DNA from 2 places in the Nonomuraea marmarensis genome. Region 2 is predicted to be linked to the other one. Evidence: predicted binding sites of a transcription regulator. Region 2 holds the regulator's gene; the other holds the start of a gene.
The links. The regulator LexA, encoded in region 2, represses DNA repair genes until DNA is damaged. The targets are predictions, from matches to a motif close to TCGAACANNTGTTCGA.
Positions count from the first base shown of each region.

Region 1: a site for LexA is predicted at 3,483-3,498, ahead of ACFLIM_RS08160 (Rv2578c family radical SAM protein). Genes of this name have one in related genera too.

Region 1 is NZ_JBICRM010000004.1:163,516-170,966, reverse strand. Features, by position in the region: gene ACFLIM_RS08170 (hypothetical protein) at 151-303, opposite strand; gene ACFLIM_RS08165 (GTP-binding protein) at 391-2,247, opposite strand; gene ACFLIM_RS08160 (Rv2578c family radical SAM protein) at 2,443-3,474, opposite strand; gene ACFLIM_RS08155 (DUF3040 domain-containing protein) at 3,609-3,890, shown strand; gene ACFLIM_RS08150 (ABC transporter permease) at 3,998-5,212, opposite strand; gene ACFLIM_RS08145 (ABC transporter ATP-binding protein) at 5,209-5,961, opposite strand; gene ACFLIM_RS08140 (efflux RND transporter periplasmic adaptor subunit) at 5,958-7,016, opposite strand; gene ACFLIM_RS08135 (hypothetical protein) at 7,013-7,451, opposite strand, start outside.
Region 2 is NZ_JBICRM010000013.1:99,929-107,379, reverse strand. Features, by position in the region: gene ACFLIM_RS22535 (S41 family peptidase) at 1-1,742, shown strand, start outside; gene lexA (transcriptional repressor LexA) at 1,985-2,692, opposite strand; gene ACFLIM_RS22525 (LysM peptidoglycan-binding domain-containing protein) at 3,627-3,938, shown strand; gene nrdR (transcriptional regulator NrdR) at 4,516-4,971, shown strand; gene ACFLIM_RS22515 (vitamin B12-dependent ribonucleotide reductase) at 4,968-7,451, shown strand, end outside.

The DNA of each region.
Region 1 (7,451 bases), on a different contig from region 2:
ATCCCCTGTGCGCTTTCCCCACCTATGATCTTTAGACGCTCGCAAGGTCGCAAAGGTTGCATGCGCGGCGCTGCCGGGGATCCGGAGTACGCGGCGGTCGATCGGACAGCCGTGGCCCGGGGGCCTCGGCTGTCCGATCACGTCACCCGGTCAGATGGCCGTATGGCCTGGCGCCCGGGTCACCCCTTCGTCCGTCCGCTTGCTGGTGTCCCGCTTCGTCTCCTTGGCCTGCCGGCTGGTCTTGATGGCCTGCTTCTTCGACTTGCCGGTCTTGGCAGCGGGTTTCTTCTTCGTGTCTGCCATGGAAATCCCCCCCTGTACGAACGAGGTGCACCGGATTGGTACACCAAGCCCCTTAATACCCATCTAGCGGCGAAACCGACATACCGCTTATCGCAGGCGCCGGTCCCCGGACGCTTCGGACCACCACACGCCCTCGCCATGCGACAGCCCGGGCAGCCGCTGCTCGAACTCGTGCACCACGGCCGCCGGGAGCTCGCCCTCGATCACCCACGTGTCGTCGCGCCTGACGCTGTCGCGCAACTCGCCGCCCAGCACCGCGAGCTTGGCGGTGACCGCGCTGAACGTCTCCACCGGCACCTCCAGCTCGAACCGGTGGCAGGGCTCGTACACGGTGGTGCCCGCCAGGCGCAGCGCTCGCATGAGCACGATCGGCGTCTGTCCCCGGAAGTCGGCCGCCACAGTGATGGGGGCGTTGTAGCCGGTCCTGGTCAGCGTGACCGTGACGTCGGTGACCGGCCAGCCGTGCGGGCCGTCGTTCAGCGTCAGGCGTACGCTTTCCTCGATCGCCCGGTGGAAGGCCAGCGGCAGCGACCCGAGATCCACCTCCAGCCGGTAGCCGACGCCTTCACCCGGAGCGGCCGGCTCGACGCGCAGGCCGACGGTGGCCATGAAGTCGTTGTGGCCGTGGCGCCGCATCTCCTCGATCGCTTCTGCGGTGCCCGAGGGGCGTTCGAAGTAGACGGGGCGACTCGGCTCGAACTCGGCCTCGACGCCGAAATCCCTGGCCAGAGTCTCGCCGATGACCTCCTTCTGCACCTCCCCGTACAGCAGGACCGACGTCTCGCCGCCCGCCAGCGTGCGGGTGCCGATCAGGGGGTCCTGCTCGGCGAGGGTGAGCAGGGCGGCGTGCAGGCGGGGCTCCTGGCCGGGTACGCGGGGGCGTACGACGGTCTCCAGGCTGGGCGGGGTGAAGTGGGCCTGGTCGGCCGGCCCCGGCTCGCCCAGGTGGTCGCCGACACGGATCTCCGGTACGCCCCACGCCTTGACGATGTCGCCCGCCACGGCCTGCCGCCGGTCCGGGGAGCCGACGACGGAGAGCGCGGTCAGGCGGCCGTCGTACGCGTGGACGCCCTTGTGCCGGTAGAAGGTGAGGGGCTCGCGCGCACGCAGGGCGCCCGTGCGCACCCGCAGGTAGGCCACCTTCTCGCCGGACGCGGCCCGCTCGATCGCGAACACCGTCCCCCGCGCGGGCCCGTCCCCGGCGCGAGATTGGGGTACGGCGGGGAGCAATCCGAAGCCGTCGAGCAGCTCGGCCACGCCCTGCCCGGTGATCGCCGAGCCGAACAACACCGGATGCGCCACTCCGTCGGCGCACTGCCGCGCCAGCGATGACCGTACCTGCTCGCCGTCGGGCACCTTCCCGTCCACGAGCAGCTCCAGCAGCCCGTCGTCCCGCTCGGCCAGCACCTCGGCCGCCTCCTCCGTGGAGGCGACGGCGCGGGTGGTGGCCGCGGGGGTCCCGATGTCGCGCACGGTGTTCAACGCGACGATGTACGGCGAGAGCCGCCGCCGTATGTCGGCCAGCAGCTCCCGCTCCCTGGCCCCCGCCCGGTCGATCTTGTTCACGAAGATCAGTGTGGGCAGGCGCAACTTCCGCAGGGTCTTCATCAGGACCCGGGTGTGCGGCTGGACGCCCTCGACGGCCGACAACACCAGCACGGCGCCGTCGAGCACGCCGAGCGCCCGCTCCACCTCGGCCACGAAGTCGGCGTGGCCGGGCGTGTCCACCAGGTTGACCCGCAGGTCACCCAGGGTGAAGGAGGCGACGGCGGTGCGGATCGTGATGCCGCGGCGGCGTTCGATCTCGCCGGTGTCGGTCTGGGTGCTGCCCCGGTCTACGCTGCCGAGCCGGTCGATCACGCCGGTCTCGAACAGCAGCCGCTCAGTGAGGCTGGTCTTGCCCGCGTCTACGTGCGCGAGGATGCCGATGTTCAGGATGTGCATGCTTGGAGGAGCCCTCGAGAACTCTCGTGCCAATGGGGCGCTGGGAGATTCCGAGGCGGCGCCGCATCTCATGCTCCTGATCGTCGGCCGGCAATGCCCGTCCATCCTGCCACCGCCTGCCGGGCGCGGGCCAACGATTTATCCGCACCTTGGGACAGCGATATCCGCACCTTGGGACGCTGCGCCCGCAGGGCCTCACAAGAGCCGGAGTTGTTCCGGCTGGGCGGGGCGCGGCGCGTGGCGGGGTGGGAGGCGGCGGGCCATGGCTGGGGTGGCGCGGCCGACGCCGTGGTGCTTCGCCAGCTCCTTGACCTGGTCCGTGATCCGTTGCTGGTAGGACTTCGGGGCGTAGGCGCCGCGGCCGTACAGCTCCAGGTAGCGCGGCACCAGCCGGGGGTGCTCGCGTGACAGCCAGGTCAGCCACCACTCGCGCGCCCCCGGCCGCAGGTGCAGCACGATCGGGACGATGTGCGTGGCGCCCGACTGGGCGATCTCCTTGACCGTACGCTCCAGCTGGTCGGGGGAGTCGGTGAGGAAGGGCAGGATCGGCGCCATCAGCACCCCGCAGCCGATGCCGTTGTCGTTGAGCGTCGCGCAGACCTCCAGGCGGCGGCGCGGGTTGGGGGTGCCCGCCTCGACCGCCCGCCACATCCCCGGATCGACGAACCCGACCGACACGTTGGCGCCCACCTCGGTCACGTCGGCGGCCTCGGTCAGCAGGTCGAGGTCGCGCAGGATCAGCGTGCCCTTGGTGAGGATCGAGAACGGGTTGGCGGCGTCGCGCAGCGCGCCCAGGATGCCGCGCATCAGCCGGTAGCGGCCCTCGGCGCGCTGGTAGCAGTCGACGTTGGTGCCCATCGCCACGTGCTGGCCGCCCCATCGGGGCGAGGCCAGCTCCTTGCGGGCGAGCTCGGCGGCGTTGACCTTGACGACGATCTTCGAGTCGAAGTCCGCTCCGGCATCCAAATCTAGATATTCATGTGTTTTTCGAGCAAAGCAGTAAACACACCGGTGGCTGCAGCCGCGGTAGGGGTTGATCGTGTACTCGAACGGCACCCGGCTGGCCCCCGGCACCCGGTTGATGATGGATCTGGCCCGGATCTCGTAGAAGGTCATGCCCTTGAACTCGGGCGTGTCGAACGTGCGGGTGACCGCGCCGCGAGCGAACAACGGCACGGCCGGATCGTCCTGACCGGGCCCGGTCAGGCGCAGGTTGTCCCAGCGCATGCCATGATTAGAACAAAGGTTCGAGCTTGATCGCAAACCGAAAAGAGGTTGCAATTACCTGGTAAGCGGGGGGCTAATGATCTTCAGGGTTGGGCAGAAAGACGCACGAGAGCTTGCGTTCGGGAGGTGCACCTATGGCCTGGTCGCAGGACGAGGAGCGGATGCTGGCACAGATCGAGCAGCACCTCGTCGACGACGATCCGCGACTAGTCGCACGGCTCGAGTCGTTCAATGAGCGGGTTCGTCGCAGCGAGGCGAGGTCGAAGGGGGAAGGCGGCGCCAGACGCCGGCCCCGGCGCTCGACGGTCATCATCCTGATCAGCTGGCTGCTCATCGCCACGTTGATCGCCACACTTCTGATCATGGTTCTACGTCACGAGGCCGCCGCCGCGATGGCCCTGGCCGCCGCCTTCTGACCCCTGGGTGATTCCTTTTTTGTGCAGACCCGCTTCTCAGGCGGCGGCTTGCAGCCTGTAGACGAGCACGGCGCCTTGGAGCGCACGGGCCGGGCCGCGGGTGGGGGTCAGGTGGTGGCGAGGGCCACGGTGGGGGAGAGGCGGGCGGCTCGCATGGCCGGGTAGATGCCCGCGATCGTGCCGATCAGCAGGGTCGCGGCGATCGCCCCGCCCAGGGCCCACGGCGGCACCACCGGCGGCCAGTTCCTCGACAGGGCGTAGGCCGTGGTGGCCAGTGCGCCCAGCACCGCTCCCACCAGCCCGCCGAGTGCCGACAGCAGCAGTGACTCCGACAGGAACTGGATGCGCACCTGGCCCCGGGTCGCCCCGAGCGAGCGGCGCAGGCCGATCTCCTTCCTGCGTTCCAGCACCGAGATGACCATCGTGTTGGCCACCCCGACGCCGCCCACGAGCAGCGCGACCGCGCCCAGGCCCAGCAGCAGGTTGGTGAAGGCGCCCGTGGCGGCGGCTTTGGCCTCCAGGGCGTCCGACGGCCTGCTCACGGTGACCTCGTCCGGGTTCTCCGGGTTGACCGTGCGCGGCAGCACCGCGCGTACCGACTCCACCGCCTCGTCCGATGAGCGCTCGTAGATGGTCGTGGGGTAGCCGTCGAAGCCGAGCAGTTCCTGCGCGGCCGGGAACCCGACCAGGGCCGAGCGTTCGATCTCCGGGGCGAGCGGCATCGGCCCGAGAATCCCGATCACCGTGAACCAGCGGCCGCCCATCCACACCTGTACGCCGGTCCTGGCCAGGCCGAGCCGTTCGGCCGTGGCCGAGCCGAGGACGACGGCCGGTTGGGCGGCGGTGGCCGCGTTCAGCCAGGTGCCCTTGGTGACCGCGCCCTCCAGGGTGGCCAGCAGGTCGGTGCTGGCAGCCTGTACGGCGATGCCGCCGGTGACGGAGTCGGGGATGTGGTTGTTGCGCCGTACGGTGGCCTCGACGCTGCCGGTGGCGGCGGCCGTCCGGACCGGGCGGATGCGCTGGACCATGGCCAGCGCGCCGGTGGGCAGCTTGGCGTCCTCCCCGAACATCGTCTGGCCCGGAGCGACGGTCAGCAGGTTGGTGCCAAGCCGGTCGAGCTGGCGCAGGAGTTGCTCGCGGGAGGAGGACGAGATCCCGATCACGGCGATCATCGTCGCGATGCCGATGGCGATGCCGAGCGCGGAGAGGATCACCCTGGTGGGGCGGGCGCGCAGCCCGGCGGCGCCGACTCGCAGCACGTCGCCGGGGCTGAGCCTGCCCGGGGCCAGCCGCTCTCCTGCTGCGGCTCGGGTCCGGGTCATCGCCTGGCTCCTTTCAAGAGCTCCACGGGGCTCAGGTGGTCGTGGTCGTGGCCGTCGACGATCAGGCCGTCGCGCAGGCGTACCTGGCGGCGGCACCAGCCGGCGATCTCGGCGTCGTGGGTGATGATGGCGACGGTGGTGCCGGACTCGTGCAGGCCGGCCAGCACGGCCAGCACGTCGGCGCCGGCGGTGGAGTCCAGGTTGCCGGTCGGCTCGTCGGCCAGCAGCAGCGGCGGGTCCCCCGCCACGGCGCGGGCGACCGCCACCCGCTGCTGCTCGCCGCCGGACAGCTCCGACGGCTTGTGCCGGAGCCGGTGCCCGAGCCCGACCCGTTCCAGGGCGGCGGCGGCCCGGTCGCGGCGGGCGCGGCGGCCCATGCCGGTGTAGAGGAGGCCGTCGGCCACGTTGTCCAGCGCGCTGACCCCGGGCGCCAGGTGGAACTGCTGGAAGACGAACCCCAGGTGGCGCGAGCGGAGCGCGGACAGCTCGCGGTCGGACAGGGTGGCGATGTCGTGCCCGGCGATGCGCACGGTGCCGGTGGACGGCTTGTCGAGCGTGCCGATCATGTGCAGCATGGTCGACTTGCCGGACCCCGACGGGCCGACGATGGCCAGCAGGTCGCCGCGGGCGATCGTCAGGTCCACTCCGCGCAGCGCGTGCACCTGGCCGGGGTAGGTCTTGGTCACCGCGCGCAGCTCCACGATGGAGGGCTCCGATTCCGGGCGGGGTCCGGGCGAAGAGCCGGTCATTGGGCCGGCACCCCGACCTTCATGCCCTCGGCCAGCCCGGCGCCTTCGATCTCCACCAGCCCGCCGCCGAACGCCCCTGTCTCCACCGGCACGATCCTGGTGGCCGGGCCTTCCACCACCTCGACCCCGAACCCGCCCTCGCGCAGCGCCAGCAGCGCCTCCACCGGCACCGCCAGCACGTCCGAGTGGCGTTCGCTGGCCATCTCCACCTCCACCGGCGCCTGGTCCAGTTTCGTCTTCGGCGGTTTGGCCAGTGTGATGTCCACGTCGATCGTGGTGCTCGTGTCCTGGTCCTGGCCCGACGTCTCCGCCACCGTCCCGACCGACGTGATCGTGCCCCTGGCCTGTTCCCCGCCGGGCAGCGTCACCGTGACCTTGGCGCCCTTGCGGGCCAGCGACTGGTCGCCGGTGTCGAGGTCCACGTGCACCAGCCGCCGGATGCCGCTGACCGTGAGCGCCTGCTGCCCGGGAGCGGTCCTGGCGCCGACGGTGGCCTTGGCGTCCGTCACGCGTACGGCGGCGGGCTGGAACACGACCTGGGCCGCGTCCACGTTCCCGGTCTCCGCCAGCCCGCGATCGTCCTGCCACTCCTTGACCGCCTGCGAGGTGGCGTAGCTGAAGTGGTCGTCCACGGTGAGGTAGTCGCCGTACCCGAGCGCCTTGAGGTTACGCTCCAGCTGCTCCACGTCGGGCCCGTCGGACACCCCCTGCTGCAGGGTCCGGTACAGCGGCAGCCTCCCGTACATCAGCACCAGCGGCCTGCGGTCCACCCTGAGCAGCGGGCGGCCGCGGCGGATCACCGCGCCCTCGGCAGCGACCCACGTCACGGTGCCGGAGGCGCCCGAGGCGAGCCGCCGTTCGCCCGCGTACGTGAGCGAGCCGTCCACGGTCTTCGTCTCCACCAGGTCCTGCCTGGTGATGTCCGCGGTGGCGGGCACCGGGGGCTTGGCAGGCGTGGCGGCGCCGGTGACGCCGTCGTTCATGACGGCCACCGCGGTCCATGTGACGGCGGCGGCCAGGACGGTGCCGCCGCCCAGCGCGAGGCCCTTTCTCACGGCTTGCCTCCACCAGAGGTGATCTTCCGGCCCTTGGCGAAGCCGGGCTGGTACTGCTCGCAGGCCTGCTGCGCGGCTTCGAGCTTCTCCTTCGAGCCGCCCCTCATCTGGATGCGCAGCCCTTCGCCCGGCTTGGGGTCGGGCATGTCCACGCCGTGCTGGCGCATGCACTGCGCGAACTTGACCATCTGGTCGAAGTCCTGCTGGCTGGGCGGGGTCTGGTCGCGCACGACGGAGTCCATGATCGGCTGACACGCCTTGTGGGCCTTCTCGACCTTGTTCTGGTCCGTGCCCGGCGGGATCTTCAGCTCGATCCTGCCGCCCGTGGGGTCGGGCATGTCGATGCCGTGCTCGCGCATGCACTGGGCGAACTTCAGCCCCGCCTCCTGCGCGTCCATCGTGGCCGACGGGGAGGCGGTGGGCTTGGCGGACGTG
Region 2 (7,451 bases):
CATTCCTGTCGGTGCGCACGTTCGATCCCGTTTACGACGCGCACGTCTTCGACCTGTCGTTCCCTGCCGGGTGCAAGCCGTACATCGTGCCTCTGCAGGCCGCCACGCCGTCGCCGTTCGACCCCTCGTTGCAGGGGCGCGGGTTCAACGGCGAGGACGACAAGCCCGGCAAGGAGGAGAAGAAGGACGACGCGCCGCCGCGTACCGAGGTCGATCCCGAGGGGCTCGCCTCGCGGGTCGTGCCGGTGCCGGTGCCCGCCGGGCGGTATCACAACCTGCGTACCGCGAAGGACGCGCTGTTGTGGCTGCGCTACCCGCTCGCGGGGCAACTCGGCGACGGGACCGAGTCCACGAACGAGATCGTGCTGGAACGCTACGACCTCAAGAAGCGCGCCAAGACCGAGCTGGGCAGGGAGGTGCGCTCGTTCGAGGTCAGCGGCGACGGCACCAGGCTCGTCACCAACGGCAAGAACGGCCTGCAGACCCGCGCCGCCGGGGAGGGCGACGAGGTCGTCACCATCGACCTCGACCGGATCACCGTGCAGCTCGACCCGGTCGCCGAGTGGCGGCAGGGCTTCCGCGAGGCGGGGCGGCTCATGCGCGACCACTTCTGGCGCGAGGACATGAACGGCGTCGACTGGCAGGCCGTGCTCGACCGCTACGAACCGCTGGTCGAACGCATCGGCGCCCATTCCGAGCTGATCGACGTGCTCTGGGAGACGCAGGGCGAGCTGGGCACCTCACACGCCTACGCCTACGGCAACGGCGGCGGCTACGACCCCCGGCGCCGCCAGGGCCTGCTCGGCGCCGACCTCTCGCGTGACGCCGACGGGGTGTGGCGGGTCACGCGCATCCTGCCCGGCGAGTCCTCCGACCACGCCGCCCGCTCGCCGCTCCTCGCGCCCGGCGTGGCCGTCCGTCCGGGCGACGCGATCGTCGCGGTGGGCGGGCGTCCGGTGGATCCGGTACGCGGCCCCCTCGCCCTCCTCGCCGGCACCGCCAACCAGCCGATCGAGCTGACCGTGCGGCCCGCCGCCGGTGGGGACCCGCGCCGGGTCGTGGTCAGCCCGATCGCGGACGAGTCGCAGCTGCGCTACCACGACTGGGTGGAGAGTCGCCGGGCCCACGTCAGGGAGGCGTCCGGCGGCAGGCTCGGATACCTGCACGTGCCCGACATGGTGGCTTCCGGGTGGGCGCAGTTCCATCGGGACCTGCGTACCGAGATGGCTTATGACGGGCTGGTCGTGGACGTGCGGGAGAACGGCGGCGGGCACCTGTCTGAGCTGGTGCTGGAGAAGCTGTCCCGCAAGGTCACCGGGTGGGCGCGGGCGCGCGGGTACGAGCCGATGCGGTATCCGGAGGACTCACCTCGGGGGCCGATCGTGACGATCACCGACGAGTTCGCGGCCTCCGACGGTGACATCGTGAGCGCCGGGATCAAGAACCGTGGCATCGGGCCGCTGGTGGGGACCCGGACGTGGGGCGGGGTGATCGGGATCGACTCGCGGTATTCGCTGGTGGACGGGACCCGGGTCACGCAGCCTCGGTACTCGTTCTGGATCGACGGGCAGGGGTGGGGGGTGGAGAACCACGGGGTGGAGCCGGACATCGAAGTGGTGATCACACCGCAGGACCGGGTGGCGGGGCGGGATCCGCAACTGGAGAAGGCGATCGAGCTGGCTCTGGCCGCCCTTGAGGAGCACCCGGCCGCGACTCCGCCCGACCTGCCGCCGCTGCCCTGACACTGGCTCGCGTCCGTCTGGTCGCCATCCTGGCGCGCGTCGCTGACGGCGCGTGCCAGCTCACCACGGCGGCTACGACGTCCACTCCGGACCATGGCCGTTCGGCCGAAGGACGGTGCGGCGAGGATGACCGCCTGGCCTGGGTGGTGTCGTACCCCGTGCATGTATGTGTTTTTGGCGCGCGCCGGAACGCGGCGCGACGCATGACGCGCGCCCGAGTGGCCGTCGGTTACGACGTCCGATTACAACCGGCGGAGGACTGCTACGACCTTGCCCAGGACGCTGGCCTCGTCGCCGGGGATGGGCTCGTAGTTGGCGTTGTGCGGGACGAGCCAGACGTGGCCGTCCTTGCGCTTGAAGGTCTTGACGGTGGCCTCGCCCTCGATCATGGCGGCCACGATGTCGCCGCTCTCCGCCACCGGCTGCTGGCGGACGACCACCCAGTCGCCGTCGGCGATGGCGGCCTCGATCATCGAGTCACCGGTGACCTGCAGGAGGAACAGCGTGCCCTCGCCGACGAGCTGCTTGGGCAGCGCGAAGACGTCCTCGACGCTCTCCTCGGCGAGGATCGGGCCACCGGCGGCGATGCGGCCGACGAGCGGCACGTAGGCGGCCGTGGGGCGGCTGATCGTGGGCTCGTCGTCGCTGGCGTCGGGGTCGACCCACAACACGGGCTCGCCCGGCAGGCGCACCTCGAGCGCGCGCGGCCGGTGCGGGTCGCGGCGCAGGTAGCCCTTGCGCTGCAGCGCCGTCAGCTGGTGCGACACGCTGGACGTGCTGGTCAGCTGCACCGCCTCGCCGATTTCGCGCATGGAGGGCGGATATCCGCGCTGTTGCACCGAGTCGCGAATCACTTCGAGGATCTTGCGCTGTCTGGGAGTCAGCCCCAGGGAATCGCGCCGGCGCACCGCGAGGTCGCTGACCCCGTTTGCGTCATCCCGCTCACTCATGCTCTTCCTCCTCGCCTGGCGGCCCGCCTCACCGGCGAACCTCCCGGTCCGTGGTCTTGATGTCGCACACAGCGACCGTATCGCTGTTGAAGATCATCTTCAAACAATTGTTCGAGTCTTCCTCGAAATTGTCGCCAGTGTGGTGTACAACATCGTACGGGAGTTCGATCGACACCGTGTTCGATTTGCTGATCTTTTATTGGGCCTTTTCCAGGGGTCACACGGCGGGAGGTCATCCATGCGAACGACCACGAATACGGACACGACCAGCGAAGACACCAAACGACTCACACTCATCGCCGATGCCACGCAGGGCAAGGATCGACGGGGAGACAATACGCGCTCGGGGGCTGGATCCCGCGGGAATTCCGGCAAGAGGTTGGGGCCCCGTTCGAGTGGCGGGGGGCGGCGTGAGGGCCCTTCGTCCGGCGGGGGTGTGGCTCGGGGGCGCGGAAAGCCCTATTTGCGGCTTGTCCCGTCACCGCGTCCAGGCGCCCAACTGCAGGGCCGGGGAGGTGCCGACGCCGACACCCTCGATGCAGGGGGGCGTCGAGGGCAGGCCATAGGGGCGGAGGGCGGCACAGGCGGCGGGCGAAGGCCACCAGAGACGTCCAGGGCCGGTGCTGATACGGGTCGCGCGCGCAGCGCCGGCGGCGACGCGGGTGGCGGGCCGGGGGCTGGCCGCGTTCGGGGGCGCGGGCCGAGGGCCATCCCCGGTGGGGGCCGGGGGATGGGGGGCGGCGTTGATGGAGGTCGAGGGGCGAGGGCGACCAGTAGGGCGGTGCGGGGGTCGGCTGCTGACGGGCAGCGGGGATGGGGCCGGAGGGCTGCGAAGCGCCGCGAGCAACGGGCTGAGAGGCGGCGCGAGCGACGCGGATTGAGGTGGCGTGAGCGGCGGGTGGCGGCGCGGCTCAGGCGTCGTTCCGCCCCGCCGGTGCGGCTGACTCGTCGCGGGCGGGTCGTGCTGGTGGTCGCGGTGGCGTTATTGTCGCTGGGCGGGTTCTGGCTCGGGACGCGCACGGCGGGGCATGCGGCGGTGAAGGTCGTGGTGCCCAGCCATGCGGGGTTGCCCTGGGTGGAGGTGCACAAAGGGGACACGCTCTGGGTGATCGCCGACGCGCTCGCCCAAGGGGACGATCCCGGCGTTGTGGTGGCGGAGATCAAGCGCTTGAACGGCCTGCCCGACTCCATCATCCGCCCCGGCACCCGCCTCTACGTCCCAAGCGACACAACCGCCTTACGCTGATCGCCGGGTCGCCGGGTCGCCGGGGCTGGGGTGGGGCGGTCTCAGGTCGATTGGTTGCCTGGTCGGCTCCGGCTCCGGGGTTTCTGATGTCTCGGTCGCGCGCCGTTGACGGGGGACGTGGATGTGGCACGCGAACCGCAGGGTGGCGCGCGCCCCGGGCGTCCTGGGCACGTGCGGTGGTGCACGTGCGCTCGCCTAGTGGGCTGAGGTGTGCCGGGAGGCGCGATTTGTGGCCTACGGGGTCTCCGGTACCTTTGTGAGGTTTGTTCACGAACGAGCGCCCATGCAACTCCTGTGACGTCTCTACCGGCGGGAACATCGTTCAGCGGCCCGGTGTTGATGGCGACACGCCCGAGTCAGGAGGGATGGCGGGGCTGATCAGCGACTTCAGTTCGATTGGGGTCGGTCAACTTGCGTTCATGGTCGCTCGCTTCTACGGTTGGACCACAACATCTAGTAGTTACACCGATGTAGTTCACCACACCTTGTGTTTACGTGACCGCTCCATGGACAACCGTGGGGCGTGCGCGAGCATCCCGCTACGTGCGCGGTGGTGGCCATAGATGGAGGCGAAAGCGTGCACTGTCCGTTCTGTCGCCACCCTGACACCAGGGTCATCGACAGCCGCTCCACGGACGACGGCGGGGCCATCAGACGCCGTCGCACCTGTCCCGAGTGCGGGCGCAGGTTCACCACGCAGGAGACCGTACTGCTCATGGTGAGCAAGCGCAGCGGAGTGACAGAGCCGTTCTCGCGGGACAAGGTCGTCGCGGGCGTGCGGCGGGCATGTCAGGGCAGACCGGTCAGTGAGGACTCACTGGCGCAGCTCGGGCAGCGGGTGGAAGAGGCCATCAGGGCCAAGGGCGCGGCCGAGCTCCCCTCCAACGAAGTGGGTCTGGCCATCCTGGGCCCGCTGCGGGAGCTCGACGAGGTGGCCTACCTGCGGTTCGCATCGGTGTATCGCGGTTTCGAGAGCCTGGCGGACTTCGAGGCCGAGATCTCACAGTTGAAGGCGGAGAAGGGGGAGTCATGACGGAGACGGCCAGCGGTTCAGTCACGCGCGGAGGCAAGCGTCCGCGCAAGGGACTGAAGATGAAGCGGATCTTCACCAAGCCCGGCGTGCACCCGTATGACGAGATCCAGTGGGAGCGCCGCGACGTCGTCATGACGAACTGGCGCGACGGCACGATCAATTTTGAGCAGCGAGGTGTCGAGTTCCCCGAGTTCTGGTCGGTCAACGCGACCAACATCGTGACGACCAAATACTTCCGCGGCGCCGTGGGCACCCCGCAGCGCGAGTGGAGCCTGAAGCAGCTGATCGACCGGGTCGTCGGCGTCTACACCAGGACCGGGATCGAGCACGGCTACTTCGCCGGCGACGAGGACGCCGAGATCTTCGACCACGAGCTCAAGCACGCGCTCGCGCACCAGGTGTTCGCGTTCAACTCGCCGGTCTGGTTCAACGTGGGCACGCAGTCACCTCAACAAGTAAGCGCTTGCTTTATCCTCTCCGTGGACGACCAGATGGAGTCGATCCTGGAGTGGTACAAGGAAGAGGGCGTGATCTTCAAGGGCGGCTCTGGCTCGGGTGTGAACCTGTCCCGGATCCGCTCGTCGAAGGAACTGCTGTCGAGCGGCGGCACGGCTAGCGGGCCGGTGTCGTTCATGCGTGGCGCGGACGCCTCAGCAGGGACGATCAAGTCGGGCGGCGCGACCCGCAGGGCGGCCAAGATGGTCGTGCTCGACGTCGACCACCCCGACGTCGAGGAGTTCATCGAGACCAAGGCGCGCGAAGAGGACAAGATCCGCGCGCTGCGCGACGCCGGGTTCGACATGGACCTGGGCGGCAAGGACATCGTCAGCGTCCAGTACCAGAACGCCAACAACTCCGTACGCGTCTCCGACGAGTTCATGGGCTCGGTGGAGAAGGGCGGCGAGTTCGGCCTGCGGGCCCGCCTGACCGGTGAGGTCATCGAGACGGTCGACGCGCAGGGCCTGTTCCGCAAGATGGCCAAGGCGGCCTGGGAGTGCGCCGACCCCGGCGTGCAGTACGACGACACGATCAACGACTGGCACACCACCCCGGAAACCGGACGAATCACTGCAAGCAACCCATGTAGTGAATACGTCCATTTGGACAATTCATCCTGCAACCTGGCCAGCATCAACCTGCTGAAGTTCCTGAAGGACGACAACTCCTTCAACGTCGCCGACTTCGTCAAGCTGACCGAGCTGATCATCACCGCGATGGACATCTCGATCACGTTCGCCGACTTCCCCACAGAGAAGATCGGGGAGACCACGCGGGCCTACCGCCAGCTCGGCATCGGCTATGCCAACCTGGGCGCGCTGCTGATGGCGACGGGCCACGCCTACGACTCCGACGGCGGCCGGGCCGTGGCGGGGGCGATCACCAGCCTCATGACCGGTGTGTCCTACCGCCGCAGTGCCGAACTGGCCGGGGTCGTGGGGCCGTACGACGGATATGCCAGGAACGCGGAGCCGCACAAGCGCGTCATGCGCAAGCATGCGGCGGGGAACGACGACCTGCGCACGATCGGCGCCATGGACGCGAAGATCCACGCCGAGGCGTCCCGCCAGTGGTCGGAATGCCTCAAGCTCGGCGAGAAGAACGGGTACAGAAACGCCCAAGCCAGCCTATTGGCCCCAACTGGGACGATTGGCTTGATGATGGACTGCGACACGACCGGGATCGAGCCGGACCTGGCGCTGGTCAAGTTCAAGAAGCTCGTCGGCGGCGGGTCCATGCAGATCGTCAACCAGACGATCCCGAGGGCGCTCAGGCAGCTCGGCTACCAGCAGGAGCAGACCGAGGCCATCGTCGAGTACATCGCCGAGCACGGCCACGTCGTCGAGGCGCCCGGGCTGCGCCAGGAGCACTACGAGGTGTTCGACTGCGCGATGGGTGAGCGGGCGATCGCGCCGATGGGGCACGTCCGGATGATGGCGGCCACTCAGCCGTTCCTGTCCGGCGCCATCTCGAAAACGGTCAATCTTCCCGAGTCGGCCACGATCGACGACATCGAACAGGTCTACCTCGAGGGCTGGAAGCTCGGGCTCAAGGCGCTGGCGGTCTACCGCGACAACTGCAAGGTCGGCCAGCCGCTGTCGGTCGGCAACGGCTCCAAGAAGGAGGAGCAGAAGGCCGAGCCCGAGGTCAAGGTCATCGAGGTCAACCGGCCGACCCGGCGGCGCATGCCCAACCAGCGGCCGAGCATGACCACCCGCTTCACGGTGGGCGGCGCCAAGGGTTACATGACCGCTTCGTCCTACCCGGACAACGGGCTGGGCGAGGTCTTCCTCAAGATGTCCAAGCAGGGTTCGACGCTGGCGGGCGTCATGGACGCGTTCTCCGTCGCGATCTCCATAGGGCTCCAGTACGGCGTGCCGCTGGAGACGTACATGGGCAAGTTCGTGAACATGCGGTTCGAGCCCGCGGGGATGACGGACGACCCGGACATCCGGATGGCCACGTCGGTGATGGACTACATC